Saccharobesus litoralis: one gene and its partner. Each later gene encodes a partner of the first gene's protein in a complex. Links are inferred from orthologs where the notes say so. Each region holds a gene or a part of one and is shown in the gene's direction. Other genes may lie near its edges.

Region 1 (7,831 bases):
TCCGGATAAAAGCTGGTTAGTCGATGGGGTTGCCACAGAAGTTAAATTACTTGCGCCAGCTAATGGTCGAGCGGTTAAATTTTTAAAGCTGACAGTTAGTGACGATGAGCAAGTTGAAAAGGTTATTTTTCAACTACGCAAAACCCCAGCGGTTATCTCAGTCGAAAAAGACCAAGCAGTTAAGGCGCAAGTGGCACCGGACGATACTGACTACAACCAGCAATTTCATCATGATTTAATAAAATCAGAAACCGCTTGGAATACTCGTACCGATTGTTCGAGTTTAAAAATTGCCGTATTAGATTCAGGAATTGATCTTGACCACAGTGATTTGGTCGCAAATTTATGGACTAATCCCAACGAAATTGCTGGTAACGGCATTGACGATGACAACAATGGTTACGTTGATGACATTAATGGCTACGACGTTAATGAAATTGACAATATCCCAGAAGATGGTTATGGCCATGGTACGCATGTAGCTGGCTTAGTTGCGGCCGTCGCTAATAACGATAATGGTGTGGCGGGTGTATGCTGGCAAGCGCAAATCATTCCTGTTCGCGTATTGAATGATGAAGGCAAGAGTCAAGTTTCGCACCTAATTGCTGGTATTAACTATGCAATAGCGGTTGAAGCTGATATTTTGGTTATGTCGTTAACCTATTCTGATATTAGTGATGCGGCATTGAGTGCGCTTAAAACTGCGCAAGATAATCATGACGCCCTTATTGTGGTTGCTGCAGGTAATAGCGGTATAGATATTGATGATGGCTTAACCTTTCCCGCCGGATACAGCAACCAATTAACTAACTTAATTGCCGTCAGTAATGTTGAAAAGCTCGACACTAATACTCAATTAACTCGTTTTTCCGGCAGTAACTACGGACTGAAATTTGTCGATATTGCCGCACCGGGTGTCAACATTTATAGCACATGGCTAGATAATGGTTATAAAACGGACACTGGCACGTCAATGTCTGCTCCCATTGTAGCCGGAGCAGCGGCTTTAGCTTTGAGCGAAAAGCCAGAATTATCCGCTAAACAAGTGCGTGCGGCTTTATTGCACTCGGTTAATAAAGTTGACAATGACAACATCAAATACGTAACTAAATCGGGTGGTAGTTTAGCGCTAGAATTATTGTTCGATAACCTCAACAACATTCCAACCACGTTATTTTATATCGACCCTAGCGATGCGACGAAACTGCTTGGTTTAGGCTTAAGTGGCGCAACTAAAGTTGAATTTACGCCATTTACTGCTAATAACGACCAAGTACAAGAAGTGGCATATGTTGTTGATAGCGACAGCCAAATTACGTTGGGCAGCGCCGCGACTCGGCCTGGTGTTTATACGGTAACCACAAACTCATTTACTTCGAATCACGTTGCGACTTGGGCGCAACAAAAGCCAGCAGCCCCGAGCAATGTGGCGGTTGCATCGGCTGACTCCAGTTACGCTATCAGTTGGGACGACGAGCAAACCGCTGATTATTATATCGTTGAGCGCAGCGATGATGCTGGTGTGAACTTTAATGTGATTGCCGATACTGTCTCCAGTAGCCCGTATTTTGACATTACAGCGCCGCAGCAGGATGATTTGCAGTACCGAGTAACCAGTGCGTTTGATATTGTTCACCCTGTTACTACAGTAGACGATACCGAGCAAAAATTGACCACGCAGCTAAAATCGGATGCCTCGGCTACCGTAACTCCGAGCGGTTTAGCGTTTACCGGTAGTTGGTTAACTGAAAAGTTAGCCTCGTTTCCGGCCAATTATGACTTTATTAACTTAAGGTTAAAAACCTCTGCAGGTGAGGGGGTTAGTTATAAAGTAGCTGGCGGGACTTTACCTAATAATTTGTATTTAAGTGACGACTTTGGCCATATTGCCGGTGATCCCAATGAAGTGGGTAACTTTACCTTTAGTGTCAGTTTTACTAGCAGTGGTGATGCAACAGGCACACGTCAATTTATCTTAAATATTAATGAAGATAACGAAGTTCGCTTAAATGAGCCTAATGGCAATATTCCTATGAACTTTAGTTTAAGCCGTGGGCAAATTACCTCACTACAAAGTAAGTCTAATACTGACTTAGCCACTAAATCTATGCGATTGTCGGCCTATAATTTTGGTGAAGGGTTAGGCAACGTTATTATTAATGCTCAGCCGCGCGCTTATTCCGGTGGCACAATTGGCGAAATTCAAGTTCGTCTTGCCAGCGGCGGTTGGCAAACGTTAGATAGCGCCAGTGTGAATTTAGCTTTAAACAATGGTATGAGCTGGAACGTATTTGATAATTCTACTTTTGACTTAAACGAAAAAGACAATTTGATCGAAGTGGAATATGCCGTGACTTGGCAAACATTACCAACGCAAAACAGCAATGGTGATAGTTCGAATGACAGCGACTCAGATAGTTCAGGCGGCTCACTTGTTTGGTTATTGAGTTTAGTTAGTTTAATTATGCTGAGACGTCGCTTTAACTAAGCTTTATTGTAACTATTCAGTATTTCAAGCAACGAGCTTATAGCCATAGTTACAACATAATAAGGCTATTTTGCGAAACATGGCTTACAAGCCCCTACTTTTGGTGCATGGATGCAGGTACTTAGAAATTGTCGAGAGCAAAACTCTGTAGTTTTGCTCTTTAGGACAGAACGGTTTGCAGGCTCTGCAAGCATAAATGCTCGCCCACAAAAAGTCGCTCTTATTCTTATGCTTTTTCATTTCACTAAACCTTTCACTAAACTTTTATCCGCATTACCCCTTCTTGCCCAGCGCTAGCAATTAAATCACCTTGACGGTTAAATATTTGCCCGCGAACAAAGCCTCTAGCACCTGATGCTGATGGACTTTCTATTACGTAAAGTAACCAATCATCAAAGCGAAAAGGGCGATGAAACCACATGGAATGATCTATGGTGGCCACTTGTAAGCTTCTGTCCATAATGGATCGGCCATGCGGTTGTAGCGCTGTGGTTAAAAAATTAAAGTCAGATGCATAAGCCAGTAAATATTTATGCTGGTGTTGGCAATCGGGCATGGTGCCATTGGCTTTAAGCCAAATGTGGCGCTTAGCTGGCATGGCTTCAGGTTTTAACGGATTGACAAATTCGACGGGTCTCACTTCTATTGGTTTTTCGCGAGTGAATTTATCGCGTAAATGACTGGGTATTTGCTCGGCATGAGCACGAATAAAATCCAGTTCACTTGTTAAGCTTTCTGGCTCGGGTACGTCGGGTTTAGGTGATTGGTGATCAAAGCTTTGTTCATCCATTTGAAAAGACGCAGTTAAATAGAAAATGGTCTTGCCGTGCTGGATCGCTTCGACTCGGCGTGTGGCAAAGCTTTTACCGTCGCGAATATTTTCAACATCATAAACAATCGGGTGTTTAACATCACCAGGTCGTAAAAAGTAAGAATGAAAAGAGTGAACGCCTCTTTGTTCATCAACTGTTTGTTGTGCCGCAGACAAGGCTTGGCCTAATACTTGGCCACCAAATACCGCACCAAAGCCGAGATCTTGGCTTTGCCCACGGAATAATCCATGCTCTATTTTTTCTAAATTAACTAACCCGATAAGCTCATTTAATACAGCTGACATTGCGAACCCTCACTCCCAACTCTCTAAAGCAAAAATAGTCTTCTCGCTCAGGCCTTATGGTTCATTGTCAGCGCTTACTCACCCCAATCACATAATAGAGCATATGCTCATGGGGATTCGAAGCTTGACGGCTTCCCCTAAAACCTGATCGCTTTGACTATATGTAAACTTAAGCTTAGCAAATTACTAACTCATCCTACCAGTAGATTGCGTGCGATCGTGCTGGTTATAAGGTGAAATAATTTAGATTTAGCGACAAGCTAGAGTCTGATGATCAGCAGTGGTATGATTGCGATCATGTATAAAGTTACAGGAGAAGGCCACCATGGCTAGAGGTATTAACAAAGTAATTTTAATAGGTAACCTAGGACAAGATCCTGAGGTTCGCTATTTCCCTAACGGTGGCGCTATTTGTAATGTAACAGTAGCCACAACTGAGTCTTGGAAAGACAGACAATCAGGTGAGCAGCGTGAATCGACAGAGTGGCATCGTGTTGTATTTAATAACCGTTTAGCCGAAATTGCGGGAGAGTATTTACGCAAGGGTTCAAAAGTTTATGTTGAAGGTAGTTTACGTACGCGTAAATGGCAGAACCAGCAAGGCCAAGATCAGTACACAACTGAGATCCGTGCTAATGAAATGCAAATGCTAGATGCGCGCGGTGGTCAAGAAGGCGGATATCAACCTCGTCCACAAGGCCAGCAAGCTGGTTATCAACCACAAGCGGCAGCACCACAAGCACAAGGCGGCTACCAACCACAGCAAAGCTCGCAGCCTCAGCAAGCGGCTCAACCTCAACAGTCGGCTCAGCCTCAATATCAACCGCAGCAAAGTGCAGGTTATCAACCATCAAGTGCACCAGCGCAACCGGCAGCAGCACCATCGACGCCGCCGCCTGCGCCAGTTGAACCTAATATTGACTTTGATGACGATATTCCTTTTTAGGAATACGCCTAGTCATAGTAGATTAGTTAGATAAATAAAAAAGAGCGGCTTGAGCCGCTCTTTTAGTTTTTGTTATTTGTAACTATTCAGCGTGTTTTATATTGAGGGAAATTTCTCAATAGGTATAAAAAATTACCGTCATACCTGAGAAATCAGGTATCCAGTGCCTTTGTTAAAGTAAACGTAGCCCACATTTATTACACAAAGTCACTAGATTACCGCATTCGCAGGTTTCGTCTGGAACTAGAAACCTGCCCCTAAAACCTGATCGCTTTGACTATAAGTAAAGGATCGCTAATGCGGCATCGTCAATTTTATCTGTGTCTAATTCCATAAAACGCTCCTAAATTTGGTACTCGTCAAATAGGGCTTTAAGCTTGGGTTTATTGTCTAGTAATTCTTGATGACTTAAGCCATCTAACTCGTGGGGAAACACTAACCACTGGTCGGATTTATGTAAGTAATAATCCGGTGTTAGCGAAGTTTGGTTGTTACTGGGTTTAAACCAAGGCGTGGCGATACGAATATCATTTGGTGTATTGCGCCGGCATTTACGTTGTAGTTTGCACAGTAAAGCTTGAATGCTTAAACCCGTATCAAACACGTCGTCGACTATCAATAAGCTATCTTCTGCATTGATGTTCTTGATTATGTAATCTAAGCCGTGCACACGAACATGTTTTTCACGCTCACCAATACGACGATAAGACGATGTGCGAACACTAATATGATCGGTTGTGATCCCAGACGTTTGTAGTATTTCTTGCACAGCTATGCCGACAGGCGTTCCACCTCGCCATATGGCCACCATAAAGCTTGGTTTGAAACCACTTTTGATGATTTCTAAGCCTAATTTAAATGAATCGTATAGTAGCTCATCGCTGCTAATGAAATATTTTTCACTCATATTATTGCCAGACAAACAAATAATCTTATTAGCCGATTATAGTTCAAGTTGCTGTTTTACAGGTTCTTTTTCTGCTCGGATTGTTTTGCTGGTTAGGTTACGCATCCACTTTTTACTTTGTACGCGCCCCACAAATAAAAATGCTTTGGCTATTTCTTCTGAATACATGGCTAACGCTACCCAAATTAATGGCAAGTGTAAATGAAACGCTGCGTAGTATGTGAGTGGAATGCTAACAACCCACATGCCGAACATATCGGTAAACATGCAGTACTTATTGTCACCTCCAGCGCGTAATACTCCCATAGCTGCGGTCATGTTAATCACTTTTAGCCAAACGCTAAGGGTGATAACAACAAATACCTGTTGCGCTAAGTGTATTGTGTCGGTTGGCATCGAGGCGAACGGTAAAAAGATAAAGTCTCGGCCGAGTAACATAACAAGACCAAATACAAATGCACCAAACGGCGCACTAATAGCAAAGGTTCGTGCGGTTGACCATGCTTGGTCAAATTGGTTGGCTCCCAAGTTTTGGCCAACCATAATGGAACAAGCCGAAGCAAAGCCAAAAAATAAAGACATATAAATGCCTTCAATAGGCGTCAGCAAGCTCATAACAGCCAGCTCTTGGGTTCCCATTTGACCAAATATCAACTGATAAACAAAAGTACCTAACGACCACAAACCAAAGCTAAACATCATGGGCCAGACCAGTTTTATTAGTTTGCTCCACTCTCCTTGGTTGTTAAGTACAATAAAGTCTTTCGCTTTAGGAAAAAGCACATGCTTCACTTTTGCCAAGCAATACAGCATGAGCACGACATGGAAAATACGCGCAATAGTGGTTGCCCAAGCTGCTCCTGCCACCCCCATCGCTTCGACGCCTAAGCCGCCATTAATAAGCCAATAATTAAGTACAATATTAAGCAACATGGCGATGGAGCTAAATACCATAGGTAATTTGACTTGGTTAAGTGCGCGTAATGCATTTTCAAAGACAAATACAATAGCGACAAAGTACAGGCTAGGTAGGGTGATCCATAAATATTCTGTGCCCAAAACAATTAAGGTCTCATCACTGCTACCGAGTCGCAGTACGTCATCAGCCCAAAAATAACCAGCTAAGATAATGGGAGATAAGGCGACAACAGCAACTGAAATACCCATTAGAATGGATTGGCGGATTTTACGCTTTTGTCCTGCACCGAAATATTGGGCGCTAAGAATGCCGACACCCCAAGCCAAACCTAGCACGATAACCATGACAACAAATATCACTCGGTTGCCTAAGCCAACGGCGCCAATGGCGGCATCGCCTAAATGACCTACCATCATGACATCTATCATGGCGAGTAAGGTAACAAGCATATTTTGCAAAGAAATGGGCCAAGCGAGTTTAAGGCTATCGCGAATGGCTGAAAAATTGATATATCGCATGGCTAGGTGCGGCTAATTTACGGTCAAGTATTGTAGCTGTGATACGGACAACAATGCAGCTTAATCTCGACCAATTAACAGAAAAACAGTGTTTGTCAGTAGAAACAATGTAACAAGCTATTCTGAACCTAGCTTATTAAGAATAGCCAACCATTCTAGCTCCGCCACAGGCATAATAGATAGGCGACAGCCTCGTTTTACTAAAGCGAGTTGTTCGAGCTCTGGCATAGCTTTTAGCGTTTTTAGTGAAATTGGCTGGGTAAACTTTTCAACAAATTTAACATCAACCATCCACCAGCGTGGGTTTTGTGGATCAGACTTATCATCAAAATATTTTGATTCAGGATCAAATGCCGTGTGATCCGGATAGGCTTGGCTAGCGACTTCAGCTAAGCCGACTATAGCTGGGACTTTGCAAGCCGAGTGATAAAAGAAGATGCGATCACCCATCTGCATTTGATCGCGCATCATATTGCGCGCTTGATAATTTCTCACCCCATCCCAATGCTCGGTTTGTTCTGGTTTAGCGGCCAGATCATCTATGCTAAAGGCATCGGGCTCTGATTTCATTAACCAATATTGTCGACTCATGAGGCTTTACTCTTATAAATTGGCGGCATAAGCCGATGGTTTTTGCTTGGCTAATGGCATTTGAGACATGCGTTGTATTTTTACTTGGCTCTGTAGTTTGGGCAGCTCGTTAAATAAGACTTTCATGGTTTGCGGGTAAGGGTGACCAATAGCAACCGCATAGCCATGCTTTTTTGCACGTTGTACCAAATATTTTAACTGACGACTAACAAAGGCTTCCGTTCTGATTGAATCTAAAAAAACGTGGCGTCGATAATGTTTAACACCTTGTTCTTTGGCGACGGTTTCGGCCACTGTATATTTAGTGGTGCGACTATCTACAAAGTACAGGTCTTGCTTCTTTAA
Region 2 (7,794 bases), 1.7 Mb from region 1 along the record:
CTTCAAAGATTGCCGCTCGCTTATATACTAAAGTTGGTTCTGCGGACGTAGGACGCTTCAGTGATGGTGAAATCAGCGTTCAAATTAATGAAAACGTGCGTGGATCAGATGTATTTATCATCCAATCAACATGCGCGCCAACCAATGATAATTTAATGGAATTGATCGTGATGATCGATGCCCTACGCCGCGCTTCAGCTGGCCGAATTACTGCGGTTATTCCTTATTTTGGTTACGCTCGTCAAGACCGTCGAGTTCGCTCTGCTCGTGTACCCATTACCGCTAAAGTAGTTGCAGACTTTTTATCGAGTGTTGGCGTTGACCGCGTTCTTACTGTTGACTTACATGCGGAACAAATTCAAGGCTTTTTTGACGTGCCTGTCGACAACGTATTCGGTAGTCCAATTTTGCTTGACCACATGTATACACAAAATTTTGAAAATCCAGTTGTCGTTTCACCCGATATTGGCGGTGTTGTCCGTGCCCGTGCAATTGCCAAACAATATGATGATTGTGATTTGGCTATTATTGATAAACGTCGCCCGCGTGCGAATGTTGCACAAGTCATGCATATTATTGGTGACGTAGAAGGCCGCGACTGTATTATCGTCGATGATATGATTGACACTGGTGGTACATTATCAAAAGCTGCCGCGGCATTAAAAGAACGTGGTGCCAAACGTGTATTTGCCTATGCCACCCACGCTGTATTTTCAGGCAAAGCTTACGATATTATTAAAGAATCGCAGCTAGATCGCCTAGTGATCACAGACTCTATTCCATTATCAAGTAAAATGCGTTCACTAGACAAAGTAGAACCACTAACACTAAGCGGCATGTTAGCTGAGTGTTTGCGTCGCGTTAATAATGAAGAATCAATATCAGCGATGTTTGAACATTAAACCGCAGTTATTTTCAGCAATAAAAAAGCGCCTCTAATGGCGCTTTTTTATTGCATGTTTTTTATTGAAAGCAGCGAGTTTAGCTAGCTGATGTCGTCTCGTGAGCCACTTCATTTATTAGGCGTCTTAGCCATATGTGACTGGCATCGTGATGTAATAAGGGACTCCATATCATTTTTAGTTCCATTTCTGGAATACTAATAGGCGCTTTACTGATCAACACATTGTCAAATTGTTGATAATTTGACGTAGCTCGTTTAGGCACAGTCACTATCATATGCTTTTTAAGCGCAAGCTGCATAGCCACATGGTAATTTCGAGTAAATACCGCAATTTTACGCTTTTTACCAATATCTGTTAGAGCATCATCAACCCAGCCTAACTTACTCACATCGGTAGTATCCATACCTACACCAACACCAAAACCGGTTTTACTTACCCAAATATGCTGAGCCTCTAAATACTCATCTAAGGTCACTACATCACCAGCAATGGCATCTTTGTGGGTTAAGCAGACAAACTCATCCATCCAAATTCTTTTTTGATGAAAAGAAATCGGCAAGTCTTCAAATCGATTGATGGCCATATCAATTTTACCCGCTTCAACGTCGTGAAATGTTACATCACTCGGGGTCATGATATCTAAGGCGACATTAGGCGCTTCATCACTCAAACGCGACAACAAAGGCGGCAATAAAGTGGATGCAGCATAATCGCTAGCCATTATCCGATACACTCTATCACTGGTTTCTGGAATAAATTCAGTTGACGGTTGTAATGCTTCTTCTAGTTCAAGCAATATGCGCCTAACCACCGGCTGTAATGTACGCGCCTTTTCCGTAGGTGACATGCCATCACTTGTTCTCACCAGTAACGGATCATTTAATAAAGTTCTGAGTCTTTTTAGACCATTACTCATGGCTGGTTGAGTAATTTTAAGTTGATTAGCTGCACGAGTTACATTTTGTTCACGTAACAGTACATCTAAATAAATAAGCAGATTCAGGTCAACGTTTGCTATATTCATTTAATTAATGGTTTTACCAATTATTTATTCACTAAATAAATATACGCTTTTTCTACAAAGGTTTAAACTTTATTTATGCATCTTATGTTTATAATTTAGATTAATGCTCTGAATTACCACTAACTGCGAGAGCATTACAAATTAATTAAAGTGGAGAATTTACATGGCACAAGCCTTAGATATGGCGATAATTGATAGTGCGCTTGAAAATTTTCAAATTCCCCCTCGCCCTGACCTACTTATCGAGCTGCAAAAGGAAATTGAAAAGCCGGAACCTAGTGTAGTGAACATTGCTAACCTAGTTAACCAAGATCTCGCTATTACCAATTTTACGCTAAAAGTCGTTAACTCACCTATGTTTGGTTTTCCGAAAAAGGTGACCTCAATCAATCATGCCTGCTCATTTTTAGGCCTGACTAAATTAGTCAAGCTTGTTACCAGTATCTTATTAAGGTATGAATTTTTAAAAGATGAAGGTAATAACTTTGAAACAGCCTTGTGGGGTAGCTCAGCTTTACTAGCGGATGCTTGTTTTGCCATCGCGCAATATTTAGATTTAGCGCAGCCAGACGATGCTTATAGCGTGGGTATGTTTCATAACGCCGGAATGGCCCTCATTTTACAACAACAACCAGAATATTCTGAATTACTCAAAGAAGCCTATGAACAAGAACACCTCACATTGGGTTTATATGAAGAAGAAAATATAGCGACCTCGCATGAAGTCCTTGGTTTTTTAATTGCGCAACAATGGGGAATAGATAGCGCAATAAGTAATGTCATTGCCTATCATCACTCGCACAACATAATTATGACCACAGGCTCCTACGAAGAAAAACAATTATTCAGTGTGCTTAAGTTAGCCGAGCATATGATCAATCTGCCCAGTTTGCTAACCAAGACGGATATCGACATTGAATGGCAAAAACACGGTGGACAAATATTAGACTACTTAGAACTGGAAGACTATCAATTACAAGATTTAGGTGAAATGTTGTACGGTTTTGGCGTTGCAAATATTTTTCATGATTAGTGAAAAATAGTCATATCTGCTAACATAGCCGACTGATTTAAGTCGGCTTTTTTTATCACTATGTCACAGCAACAATCACCCTCTATCCTTTGGTATGACTTTGAAACGTGGGGCACCTCTCCAAAATATGATCGCCCATGTCAATTTGCAGGCATACGTACCAACTACGATTTAGAAATTATTGGCGAACCGCTTAATTTTTATTGCTATCCTGCTAGTGACTATTTACCTCAACCTCAAGCCTGTTTAATCACTGGGATAACGCCGCAACTTACATTTAAAAAAGGCACAAATGAACATCAATTTATGAAGAAAATTCATCATGAATTGATGCAGCCGAATACGGTTAGCTGTGGGTACAACACAATCCGCTTCGACGATGAAGTCACACGCTACAGCTTATACCGTAATTTATTTGAACCTTTCAGTCGAGAATGGAAAAACGGCAATAGCCGATGGGACATAATAGACATGGTCAGAACCTGTTATGCATTGCGCCCAGAAGATATTGAATGGCCAGAACGTGAGCCAGGTATACCTAGCTTTAAATTAGAACATTTAACAAAAGCTAATGGTTTAGAGCACTACGCTGCGCATGATGCATTGAGTGACGTATATGCGACAATTGATATTGCTAAACTGATCAAATCCAAACAACCGAAACTTTTTTCGTATCTATTTTCGTTACGCAATAAGCACAAAGTAAAAGAATTACTTGATTTAGAAGGCCTAACTCCACTGGTTCATATTTCATCAAAAATCCCTAGTTCACAAGGTTGCTGTACTTGGATAGTGCCAATTGCATGGCATCCGACTAACGCCAATGCCGTTATCGTTTTAGATTTAACCAAATCAGCACAACCACTAACCGAGTTAGATACACAAGCCCTTAAACAGAAACTATTTACGTCTTCACAAGACTTACAACCTGATGAAGAGCGTCTCCCAATAAAACTGGTGCATATAAATAAATCACCTGTATTAGCAACCGCTAAAAGCTTATCTCCAGACAATGCAGAAAGATTAGGCATAGACAGGCAACAGTGTTTAACTAATTTACAGTGGATTAAACAAAATCATTCAGCTGTAAAACAAAAAGTTATCGACCTTTATCAAGCCATGGAGTTTGAAACAGAATCTGACGCAGACTTTGCTTTGTATGATGGTTTTATTCAAGACAATGACAAACAATGGCTAGAAAAAATACAATGTAGCCAGCCTGAGCACTATGCAGCCATGACACCCGCTTTTAATGATCCTCGCTTACAAACCTTATGGTTTAGATTTAAAGCACGTAATTATCCAGACACGCTAAACGAAGCTGAACAATTAAAGTGGCAAGTATTTTGTCGGGAAAGACTGACTCAAAACATACATAAAACGCAATTAACATTAGAAGAGTTTGCCCAAGAGTTAGAAAATTTGGCCGAAACAGTCCAAAATGATGAAAGTAAAATAAAAATCCTTAAAGCGCTATACCAATACATTCAAAACTTATAACAATAATTGTCAGTTTGGTTACAGTTTATGTCATTAAACTATTTTGTTTTTTAGGGGTATTACACCTATATTAACTATAGTCTTCTCGCTCAGGTTTTATGGTTCATTGTCTGCGCTTACTCGCCCCAATCACATAATAGAGAATATGCTCATGGGGCCTCGAAGCTTGCCTACATGGATGTAGGTAAGGAGCGTGAGCACGGATGCGGTAGCTTTGACGGCTTTGCTTACATGGATGTAAGTACTTAGGTTTCGTCTGGAACTAGAAACCTGCCCCTAAAACCCGATCGCTTTGACTATGTAAATGTAATTAAAAGCATTAAACTGCGGGGATAACACTGTTTTACGGCGTAAATCATTAAAATTAGCATAAGTTAATATAGTTTAATTGTATATGTAGTCGACTATTAGTATTATTCCTGAATAAAGCCGTAATATTCCACAAACGGTTTGTCTCGATTTGTTTTTCAAGAGGTTTTGTTCTTGTGGCTATACCAGATTATGTCCCAGAAGATATCGCAGCGATTTTAGAAAAAGATGCACACGGTATCAGTTTTCCTTGTCGCTCTGGCTGTCAAATGCGATTCATTCGTAAAAAAAAGGATTTGGGCGGTTTTTATTCGTATAACCAATGGGGCGGCATAGAAAAAGCCCTACGTGCTGCTATGAGTCGTAATAAACAACTCAAAGCTTTGCATCCGACTAGCAAGATACGTAGAGTACGACGCCCTACTCCCGACACAAGTTGTGGCTTTAATGGCGTAGGCTTTCGTGAAAAAATTGATAAGCGACGTAATGAAGTCGAACGATTTTTTTGGGTAAGCTATCGAAAAAATGACAAACCAGCGGTCAAAACATTTTCTTTAGGTTACACCGCCTTTGATGCTGATCTTCATTTACATGCTTATCGTACTGCTATCCAATTCCGTCAAGAATGGGATGCAATGGGTGACGATACTAATTTTGACAAGTATAAATCTTGGCGAAAAGTCCGATTATACGATCCGGGTTATCCTAAGTTTGAACTTAAACGCCGCCGTCGTCGCAAAGGGGAAAAACTTCCTGAAGGTGAACGCTTACCCGATCAAGTACAAACCAATGAAGAGCTTAGCGAATAGAGTGAAAGCTTAATACTATCCACATAAAAAATGGATAAATCACTCACTACTTCGTTTTATGCTCTCGAATGCGTTCAAGCATCGGGTGATCTGTTTCAATTCAAACAACTTGAAGATAAAGTCGTACTCATTGTCAACACAGCTAGTGAGTGTGGCTTTACGCGCCAATATAAACAGCTTCAAGCCTTATACACTAAATATCAGCACTTAGGCTTTACTATTTTAGCCTTCCCATGTAATCAGTTTGGCAAACAAGAACCGAGTTCCAATGAGCAAGTGATTGAATTTTGCCAAACTCGTTTTCAAGTCAATTTCCCCATCATGAGTAAATCAGATGTTAATGGAAAACAAGCCAACCCTGTTTTCAAGTTTTTGAAAAAACAGCAACCTGGATTACTAGGCAGTGAGTTTATTAAATGGAATTTCACTAAGTTTCTTGTCGATCTCCACGGCAATGTTGTTAAGCGTTTCTCTCCCAAAATACCTCCTATTGATATAGCTCAAACAATCGAAACATTGTTATAAAAAGACAATATAAAAAGCATTACAATATCAGACAAACTGCCAAACAAGGATTGAGGATATGTTCAAGGTCGCGGTATTTAGCAGTAAATCTTATGACAAAAAATTTCTTAGTCGCTATGAAAAACAATACGGTATTTGCCTAGATTTTTTCGAACATAGGCTCACTACCGGTTCAGTACAACTAGCCCAAGGATATGATGCAATTTGTGTATTTGTTAACGATGAATTAAATAGTCAGGTATTAACTCAACTCGCTAGCTACAATATACGTACCATTGCCTTGCGCTGTGCAGGCTATAACAATGTCGATATCACAACAGCAGCTAAATTAAAGTTTAGTATAGCGCGTGTGCCTGAATACTCGCCGCAAGCGGTAGCTGAGCATGCTGTAGGCCTTATGTTGACGCTCAGCCGTAAATTCCATAAAGCCTATAATAGAGTAAAAGAAGACAATTTTGCACTCGATGGTTTATTAGGATTCAACTTATATCAAAAAACAGTAGGCGTGATTGGTACTGGCCACATTGGCAAAGCCTTGTGCCAAATATTACAAGGGTTTAGTTGCCAAATAATCGCTTACGATCCTACACCTAACACAGATCTAATAACGACTGGTGTTCAATATAAACCTCTCGATACGGTATTAAACCAAGCTGATATTATTTCTTTACATTGCCCCTTGACCCCAACAACCCAACATCTGATAAATGAAGATACCATAGCGAAAATGAAAAACGATGTGATGTTGATTAATACCAGTCGAGGTGGGCTAATTGATACGCATGCGATAATTAGCGCTTTAAAAAATCAACGTATAGGCTATTTGGGTTTAGATGTTTATGAACTAGAAAGTGAACTGTTTTTCGAAGATAAATCAGATGAAATCATTCAAGATGATGATTTTCAACGACTACTCACCTTTCCAAATGTGATGATCACCGGACACCAAGGTTTTTTTACACAAGAAGCATTAGATACCATAGCATCGACAACCTTAGACAATTTAAGCTTATTACTAAACAAGCAACCCTGTCATAATTTATGTCAGTTATTGAAATAAGGTTAGTGTTTTACGTCCCAGCGGCTCGAATATGAACATCACCTAGCGCTTGGCTTTGTTCTACTTGCACTAGTTTTTCTTTGACTAGCTCAAGAATAGCCAGAAAAGTCACCACCACACCGGCTTTTCCTTCACTAAAGTCAAAAAAGGTACGAAAAGGTAAGTAATCCGAACCCTTTAGCTTTTCTAACACTCTAGTCATGCGCTCACGCGTTGATAACACCTCAGGTGTAATATGATGATGCTTAAAATTTTCAACCCGCTTTAAAATATGGCCAAACGCTAAAACCAAGTCTTGTATATCAACCTTAGGTTGAATAACGACTGGTTTACAGTTTTCAGCAACACTGACTTGCTCAGTAAAGATATCGCGATTAGCACGCGGGATCTCATCAATATTTTCCGCCGCCGATTTAAATTGTTCATACTCTTGTAACCGACGGACCAACTGTGCACGAGGATCGTCTTCATCATCGTCTTCAGTTTGCGTTCGTGGTAACAACAAACGAGATTTAATTTCCGCTAAAATAGCAGCCATAACTAAGTATTCAGCTGCCAGTTCTAAGTTCATTTCCTTCATCACTTCCACGTACTCCATGTACTGCTCAGTGATGTGGCGAATAGGTAAA

The links. The genes of interacting proteins can lie anywhere in the genome.
Region 2: the proteins of ssb (region 1) and sbcB are in contact, whole or in part, in a crystal structure (PDB 3C94), measured with the Escherichia coli proteins. The link is inferred for Saccharobesus litoralis from one-to-one orthologs.

The regions. Positions count from the first base shown.
Region 1 is NZ_CP026604.1:2,480,630-2,488,460, forward strand. The notes cover bases 2,825-5,740. They hold ssb (single-stranded DNA-binding protein), read left to right. Parts: upstream 2,825-3,930; coding sequence 3,931-4,551; downstream 4,552-5,740. Other genes in these bases: tesB (acyl-CoA thioesterase II), read right to left, coding at 2,825-3,605; C2869_RS08705 (phosphoribosyltransferase), read right to left, coding at 4,895-5,458; C2869_RS08710 (MATE family efflux transporter), read right to left, coding at 5,495-5,740. Outside these bases: C2869_RS08690 (S8 family serine peptidase), read left to right, coding at 1-2,488; more of tesB, read right to left, coding at 2,745-2,824; more of C2869_RS08710, read right to left, coding at 5,741-6,895; C2869_RS08715 (EVE domain-containing protein), read right to left, coding at 7,013-7,486; C2869_RS08720 (divergent polysaccharide deacetylase family protein), read right to left, coding at 7,499-7,831. UniProt on the Escherichia coli protein: Plays an important role in DNA replication, recombination and repair. Binds to ssDNA and to an array of partner proteins to recruit them to their sites of action during DNA metabolism. Acts as a sliding platform that migrates on DNA via reptation.
Region 2 is NZ_CP026604.1:4,161,316-4,169,109, forward strand. The notes cover bases 2,364-5,242. They hold sbcB (exodeoxyribonuclease I), read left to right. Parts: upstream 2,364-3,022; coding sequence 3,023-4,462; downstream 4,463-5,242. Other genes in these bases: C2869_RS15220 (HDOD domain-containing protein), read left to right, coding at 2,364-2,962; C2869_RS15230 (hypothetical protein), read left to right, coding at 4,948-5,242. Outside these bases: C2869_RS15210 (ribose-phosphate pyrophosphokinase), read left to right, coding at 1-902; C2869_RS15215 (LysR family transcriptional regulator), read right to left, coding at 982-1,929; more of C2869_RS15220, read left to right, coding at 2,093-2,363; more of C2869_RS15230, read left to right, coding at 5,243-5,580; C2869_RS15235 (glutathione peroxidase), read left to right, coding at 5,611-6,105; C2869_RS15240 (2-hydroxyacid dehydrogenase), read left to right, coding at 6,164-7,165; C2869_RS15245 (segregation and condensation protein A), read right to left, coding at 7,176-7,794. UniProt on the Escherichia coli protein: Degrades single-stranded DNA (ssDNA) in a highly processive manner.